DNA from 2 places in the Cobetia sp. 10Alg 146 genome. Region 1 is predicted to be linked to the other one. Evidence: predicted binding sites of a transcription regulator. Region 1 holds the regulator's gene; the other holds the start of a gene.
What was found. Region 1 encodes FNR, which switches genes on or off when oxygen is low (the NO sensors DNR and NnrR bind a similar motif). Its sites were predicted from a motif close to TTGATNTANATCAA; they were not measured.

Region 1 (4,075 bases):
GTCTGGACGCGCTGCTGCAGAGCTGGCAGAAGGGAATGCTGCCCGGCGGCATGCTGGCACTGGGCTTCATTGCCATGGCGTATCAGGCACTCTCGGGACTGACCCGCCAGCCCCTTCACTCTCACCGTCTGGCCATCATCAGCTTCTGGCTGCTGGTATTGCTGCTGCCCTGGAGCGGCGCGGCGCTGCTGCATGCCAGCGCCCTGCCCCAGTGGAGCCAGGCGCTGGGAATGGCGATGGGGCTCCTGCTGCTGGCGCCGGGACTGGCCATTCCTCTCAACGGCCTGCTGACCCTCAAGGCGGACTGGCCCTCCCTGCGCCATCATCCTCAGACCTGCCTGCTCGGCGCGGCCCTGCTCTTTCTGGCCATCAGCGTGATGGAGCATGTGGCACTGTCCATCGCCCCGCTCAACGACATGACCTTCAGCGCCGCCGGCAGCCTCTCGCCGGCCGGCACACTGGGCGTCATCGGTCTGGTCAGCGTGCTCATGCTCTACCGTCTGCGGCTGCCTGAAGCACCCTCGGCGCTGATCATGACCCACGCCTGGCTGGCCATCGCCGGCACGTTGCTCTGCATCGCTGCCAGCTGGACCACCACCCTGCTGCAAGGCAGCCTGTGGCATGCCGTAGACGCAGAGGGACAACCGCTGCACTCCCTCGCCGACGTCCTGGCGGTGGCTCGCCCGCCGATGCTGATGACGCTGGCGGGGCTGAGTTGCTGGGCACTCGGCCTGCTGCTGATGGCAGCGTATCTCCTGCGCGCCTCCCGCCGTCCCATCACGCGCCCCTCTACCCAGCGCGCTCATCACCACATCGGGGATTCACACGCTCGGGGGAGGACACCGGCATGAGACACGTACTGCTCGAACGGCATCCGGGCCTGATGGCCGCGCTCTGCGTGATGGCGGCAAGTGTCGGCGCGCTGGCCCAGTTGCTGCCTCTGGGGTTTCAGGAGGCAGGGCAAGAAGTGACACCGCTGGATGCGCTGGCGCTGGAGGGACAGCGCCTTTACCTGCGGGAAGGCTGCCAACAATGCCATACCCGAATGGTGCGGGATCTACCGGGAGACCAGGCACGCCATGCAAGCCGGGACGCCGCCTCCCGCCACCTCATGGAGCGACCGGCCCTGTGGGGCAACGCTCGTCATGGCCCTGACCTGAGCCGCCTCCCGGCGGAACATGATGAGGCCTGGCAACGCCTGCACCTGTACTCGCCGCGCCACAAGGTGGCGGATTCCAGCATGCCGGCCTACCCCTGGCTGTTCGAGCACGCCCTGAGCGGCGAGGGTGTCGCCGAGCGAATGCGGGCCCTGCAGGCGCTTGGCGTGCCCTACCGAGACGACGAGATCCTCGCGGCGCCCGCCCGGGTACGCGGCAAGGCCGAGGCGACCGCTCTGCTGGCCTATCTTCAACAGACGGATCCCCTTCGGCACTCATCCGCGACAGCACCCGACCCGACAGGGGAGACACTCGCCACACTGACACTGACGACAGGAGCTGCACCATGAACCTGCTGGCAAACGTCGATCTGCCACTGTTCTGGCAAGCATGGATCAGCATGCTCACGCTGGGCAGCCTGGCCTTCTGCACGCTGTTGCTTGTCGGGCTTCGCTCGCGCAGCACCTCACCCGATGATGACCTGCAGGGAGATGGGCCAGGCGACGAACACCGCATTGACGGCACCCCTCAGCCGGACAGACCGCTGCCGCTGGTCTGGAGTCTGCTGTTTCTGCTCACGCTGCTGGTCAGCATGGGGCAGATCGTCATGTCCTTGAGTGGATGATGTCACCTGGCTCTCCCGAGGCGGATGAGGCAGGGCGTCGCAACCTGCCCCTTCGGGAGGTTCTGCGTCTAGAGTCATGCAGGACATCACGACACAATCAGAATTATCTAATATAATGCGCGCGATTCACGGAGCACTTCACATCCCGCCCCACAGGACGGGAACCCGTTCTGGGAAGTGCGCCTGACAGGTATCATTGACGGACAGCACCGACAGGCAGCAGCGACTCAGTCCATGAGGATGCTGCCTCTCCGTACAGGACCATGGAATCGCCCTGTACCAGGTGTCGCACCCGGACACCCCCACCCGAAACCCGCTCCCCACGAGTTTCGGCGTAATGCCCCAGGAGAGTCACCATGACGGCCCAGACAACGGCATCCCATCGATTGCGTGCGCATGAAGCACGCTGTCAGACCTGCTCGCTCAGCTCACTGTGTCTGCCGCTGGCACTGAACATGGAAGCCATCGACCAGTTCGACTCCATCATTCGGCGCCGCGCGCCGCTCAGAAAGGGCGAGGTTCTCTTCACCCAGGGCGAGCCCTTCGACTGCGTCTTCACGGTGCGCTCGGGCAGCCTGAAACAGATCAACACCGAGAACAGTGGCACGGAGCAGCTCACCGGTTTCTTCCTGCCCAGCGAGCTGGCTGGACTGGATGCCATCGACAGCAATGCCTACCCCGGCAGCGCCGTGGCACTCGAGACCACGACCGTGTGCGAGATTCCCTTCGATCGCCTCGATGCGCTTTCCGCCCAACTGCCGGAACTGCGCACCCAGCTGTTCAAGAGCCTGAGCAAGGAGCTGCATGAGGATCGTCGGATGATGATGCTGCTGTCGCGCAAGACGGCAGATGAGCGCCTGGCCAGCTTCCTGGTCAACCTCTCTCAGCGCTTCCGTCGCCGCGGCTATTCGCCATACAGTTTCCGTCTTTCCATGTCCCGCGCCGACATCGGCAATTACCTGGGACTGGCCGTGGAAACCATCAGCCGTATCCTGACGCGTTTCCAGGCTCAGGGGCTGGTGGATATCCAGGCCCGCGAGGTCCATATCCTGCACCTGGATGGCCTGATCGAGCTGGCAGAAGGAGAGTGTCAGGGCGGTCGCTGAACGCCCGTGATGCCATCTCTCTCACCACGAAGGCCCGCCACATCCTCATGTGGCGGGCCTTCGTGTGTTCCAGACAGCGCCAGGCGGCTCGGAGACGCTCAGCGATTCTGCAGACGGTTGTAATCCAGCAACCCGGCCTCGACGGGACGATCCGCATAATTGGCACGCAGCACGCTGTCCGAGAACTGCCAGAAGCGTGGGTCGGTGCGCCGCACTCCGATATCGGCCATCAGCTGTCGATAGTCCGCCTCATCCTTGAGCACGGCGACCCGCCGTGCCAATCCCTGCAGCGACTCGGGTGTCAGATGCCAGAAGGCATTCGGATAATCCCCGGCCACGCCGCGCAGCACATCCAGCGTATCGCGCTCAGAACGCCGATTGGCTTCCTCGTCGAACAGACTGGTGATGTTGGCATGAGCCGAGTTGCGCAGCACGCTGAACAACTGTGGGTGCTCGCTTCCCTCCCGTTCCAGCGCAATGATGGTGACTTCCGGCAGCAGGCTGGCCGCCAGACCACTCACCTCGCTCAAGGCCTTCAATTCGCGGCGCACGGCATCATCCTCCAGCGTCTCCAGGCTACGCTCGTGGACAAGTTCCGGCGCCAGGCGCTCGCGCAGGCGGCGCATCAGCCCAATGCGCGCCTTCTCCGGTGAGGAAAGCTCTCCCGGTGTCCAGACGATATCGCTCGGGGCATCAAACTGGGGCGGCTTCTTGAACAGCAGCTTTTCCAGCCCCGAATCCACATCCTGATACCAGCTGTCATGCACTGCCTGACGCTCGCCGGCAGGCAGAAGCGCCAGCAGGTTGTTCTCGCCTTCCATGCGCAGGAAGTCCATGTACAGGCGCGTGGTCAGCTGGTGGCCGAGGTTGCCATAGACATCGAAGCCGGCCACCAGCAGGTAATGGATGCGCTCAAGCATCGGGTAATCGATCACCCAGGCCGTCTTGGGCACATTGCCGACCAGCCCTTTCATCACGGCAGCGTTGTCGAAGTGACGATAGACCGTCAGGGCGGCATTGGGGTTGTGATCGCCACCCTCGCCCCCTTGCCAGCCGCTGCCGTCCCACAACAGCTGCATGTCGAGACGCAGATTGCCGTCCTCGTAGGCCTGCATCATCAGCTTTTGCTTGGCCTGCAGATAGGCCTGCTGCTTGCGCTCGAACTTGATCCACGAGGAGATGGGCAA
Region 2 (4,075 bases), on a different contig from region 1:
GCCACACCGATAACGGGAAATCCGGCCATATGCGTGCGTAAAACCTCACAGATGGCATTTAATTCGCAATTTTCTGCCTCGTGATTTTCAGCATCCCTGCCACCGGGTTGTCATTTTGCGCCCAGACGACAGACACGAAAACGCCCCACCGCAAGCGGAAGACAGACTTCCGTCACGGTGGGGCGTCACTCACGGGCGCGCGATTCAGCGCGTGAAGGTCAGCTCTCCGCCCTCTTCGCCGACCTGGATCACGTCACCGGGCACGAATTCACCGCCCAGCAGCGCCTGGGCCAGCGGGTTCTCGATACGGCTCTGGATGGCGCGCTTGAGCGGACGCGCACCGTAGACCGGATCGAAGCCTGCCTTGGCCAGCAGCGCCATCGCGGCATCGGTGATCTCGAAGCCGAGATCACGTTCGGCCAGCCGCGCCTTGAGCCGCTCGAGCTGAATGCCGGCGATGGAGGCGATCTGCGCCTGCCCCAACGCGTGGAAGACCACCACTTCATCGATGCGGTTGATCAGCTCCGGCCGGAAGTGATTGCCCACGACTTCCATGACCGCCGTCTTCATGTCGTCGTACTGGAAGGCCGCCTTGCGATCGACACTCTCTTGCGTGTCTTCCTCGTCCGCCAGCTCGCCATTGAGACCGCTCATGCGCTGGATCATCTCGGACCCCAGATTCGAGGTCATCACGATCACGGTATTGCGGAAGTCGACGGTACGCCCCTGCCCATCGGTCAGGCGGCCATCTTCCAATACCTGCAGCAGGATGTTGAAGACATCCGGATGCGCCTTCTCGACCTCATCGAGCAACAGCACGGAGTACGGCTTGCGACGCACGGCCTCGGTCAGATAGCCACCCTCTTCATAGCCGACATAGCCGGGAGGCGCGCCGATCAGACGAGCCACCGAGTGCTTCTCCATGAACTCGGACATGTCGATGCGCACCATCGCCTCTTCGGTATCGAACAGGAAGCTGGCCAGCGACTTGCAGAGCTCCGTCTTGCCGACCCCGGTCGGGCCGAGGAACAGGAAGGAGCCATTGGGACGATTCGGGTCCGACAGCCCGGCGCGTGAGCGACGCACCGCATTGGCCACCGCGATCACCGCCTCATCCTGACCGATCACCTTCTCATGCAGCGCCTCTTCCATGCGCAGCAGCTTGTCGCGCTCGCCTTCGAGCATCTTGGAGACCGGAATGCCGGTCCAGCGCGAGACGACCTCGGCAATCTCCTCCTCGGTGACATTGGAGCGCAGCAGCACGTGGGCGGAGGTATCCGCCTCGCCTTCGCCGGCTTCGCTGATCTGCTTCTCGAGCCCCGGAATCACGCCGTACTGCAGTTCCGACATGCGGCTGAGGTCGCCGGCACGCCGCGCCTGTTCCAGATCGATGCGCGCCTGTTCCAGTTCGGCCTTGAACTGCGCTGCCCCCTGGATACTGGCCTTCTCGGCCTTCCAGACCTCATCGAGATCGGCATATTCGCGTTCCAGCTCCGCGATCTGGTCCTCAAGCGCGCCGAGACGCTTGAGTGCCGCTTCGTCGGTCTCCTTCTTGAGGGCTTCACGCTCCATCTTGAGCTGGATCAGACGGCGGTCGAGACGGTCCATCTCTTCCGGCTTGGAGTCCAGCTCCATGCGGATGCGTGACGCGGCTTCATCGATCAGGTCGATCGCCTTGTCCGGCAGCTGACGGTCCGTGATGTAGCGCGATGAGAGGCGCGCGGCCGCAATGATCGCACTGTCAGTGATATCCACCCCATGGTGCACCTCGTAGCGTTCCTTCAAGCCACGCAGGATGGCGATGGTGTCCTCCTCGCTGGGCTGATCCACCTGCACCTTCTGGAAACGACGCTCCAGCGCGGCATCCTTCTCGATGTACTGGCGATACTCGTCAAGCGTGGTGGCACCGACACAGTGCAGCTCGCCACGCGCCAGCGCCGGCTTGAGCATGTTGCCGGCATCCATCGCGCCCTCGGCCTTGCCCGCGCCGACCATGGTGTGCAGCTCATCGATGAACAGGATGACCTGGCCTTCTTCCTGCGCCAGCTCCTTCAGCACCGACTTGAGGCGCTCCTCGAATTCGCCGCGGAACTTGGCTCCCGCCAGCAGCGAGCCCATGTCGAGAGACAGCACACGCTTGTTCTTGAGGCCTTCCGGCACCTCGCCATTGACGATACGGCTGGCCAGCCCCTCGACGATGGCGGTCTTGCCGACACCGGGCTCACCGATCAACACCGGGTTGTTCTTGGTGCGACGCTGAAGGACCTGAATCGTGCGACGAATCTCCTCGTCACGCCCGATCACCGGATCGAGCTTGCCGTCGCGCGCACGCTGGGTGAGGTCCATCGTGTACTTGTTGAGTGCCTCGCGATTGTTCTCGGCGTCGGCATCTCCCACCGCCTCGCCACCGCGCAGTGCATCGATGGCGGAGGTCAGGGCGGGCTTCTTGATGCCCGAGGAGGTGAACGACTTGCCGAGATCACCGCCCAGCTCCAGCGCGGCCAGCAGCGCGAGCTCGGAAGCGATGTATTGATCGCCGCGCTTCTGGGCTTCGCGGTCGGCCAGATTCAGAAGCTTGCCGAGCGCCTGGGAAGGCGCGACATTGCCGTCGAACTGGGACACGGTGGGCAGGTCATCCAGTTGACGCTTGAGCCCGCTCATCAAGCTAGTGGCATCGCCGCCCGCCTTGTTGACCAACGCCTTGAGACCGCCATCGCGGTCCTCCAGCAGGGCCAGCAGCAGATGCTGGGGATGGATTTCATTGTGGCCTCGCCCGACGGCGAGCGACTGGGCATCCGCAAGCGCGTTCTGCAGCTTGCTGGTGAGTTTGTCGATGCGCATGGTGCCTTCTCCTGAGAGTCATGGCGGTACTCCTCTTCTCAGGAGCTTCGCCTGTAACATTTCGTATCTAACCCTAGAGATGGGGGGCTGGGGGGCCGCTTTCAAGGCGTGATTTGCGGCAACGCAGCATGTTGTCCGCGAAGCATGATCCAGATCAGGTTCCCCTGCAGCAGGTTGGCCCTCAGCGCCTGAAGATGTCGCCAGGGGCTTTCGCTCGACACGGAAAAGCGCCCCGCCAACCTGAGTGATCAGGTCAACGGGGCGCTTTTGTCTTTCGGCTTGCCGAGCGTCGGTGCATCGCGGCGGCCAGGTCTCCATTTCACGCTATCAGCGCAGCCAGATCACCGTGGCCATTCGCCCCGTCACGCCATCATCACGGCGATGGGAGTAGAAGCGCGATTCCGAGGCAGTGCAGAAGTGACCGCCACTGACATGGCCGACCCCCGCACGCTCCAGCCGCAGGCGAGCCAGCTTGTAGAGGTCGCCCATATAGTGGCCCAGCCGGTAGGGACTGGATTCGAAGGCGTCGTCGGCCTCGGGGAGATCCGCGATGAAGGCGTCACGCACCTCGGGGCCGACCTCGAACTGGGCATTGGAGATCGCCGGGCCCAGCCAGGACATCAGCTCGCCCGGGTCATCTCCCAGGCGGGCGACAGTGGCTTCCAGCACACCTTCCACCAGGCCACGCCAGCCCGCATGCGCCACCCCGACCCGCGTCCCCTGACGATCACAGAACAGCACCGGCAGGCAGTCCGCCGTCATCACCACGCAGGCCTGCCCCGTACCGGTACTGATGCAGGCGTCAGCACGTGGTGGCACCGCCTCATGGCGCTCATCGGCGTGACAGACGTCAAAGGCATCCACCACCTGAGTCCCATGCACCTGATCCAGCCACGCCAGTGGACGACCATCATCGACCTCCGCCGCGAGCAGATCACGCACCCGCGCGACCATCGCCGGATCATCCCCGACATGCCGCGCCGGATTGAAGCCAGCGTATGGCCCCTGACTCGGGCCACTCTCACGCGTGGTCACGAAGGCCTGCACCGGACTGGGTGCTGGCCAGTCCGGCAGAATCAGGGTCGGGCGTAGACTGTCGTCGTGCATAACCTCTCCTGGCGCGATGGGATACGCGAACCGAGCCCCTCAGCGGGCGATGTCTTCCTTGAGATAGTCGATCAAGACCAGCATGTCACCCGGCATCTCGGCGCGGAATTCGACTTCCTTGCCCGTG

Region 2: a site for FNR is predicted at 2,986-2,999, ahead of clpB (ATP-dependent chaperone ClpB). Genes of this name have one in related genera too.

Annotation. Positions count from the first base shown of each region.
Region 1 is NZ_JARWKT010000006.1:115,730-119,804, reverse strand. Features, by position in the region: gene QD172_RS12140 (cbb3-type cytochrome c oxidase subunit I) at 1-851, shown strand, start outside; gene QD172_RS12135 (cbb3-type cytochrome c oxidase subunit II) at 848-1,507, shown strand; gene QD172_RS12130 (hypothetical protein) at 1,504-1,782, shown strand; gene fnr (fumarate/nitrate reduction transcriptional regulator Fnr) at 2,139-2,888, shown strand; gene QD172_RS12120 (fatty acid cis/trans isomerase) at 2,987-4,075, opposite strand, start outside.
Region 2 is NZ_JARWKT010000011.1:100,367-104,441, reverse strand. Features, by position in the region: gene clpB (ATP-dependent chaperone ClpB) at 205-2,841, opposite strand; gene pgeF (peptidoglycan editing factor PgeF) at 3,169-3,948, opposite strand; gene rluD (23S rRNA pseudouridine(1911/1915/1917) synthase RluD) at 3,988-4,075, opposite strand, start outside.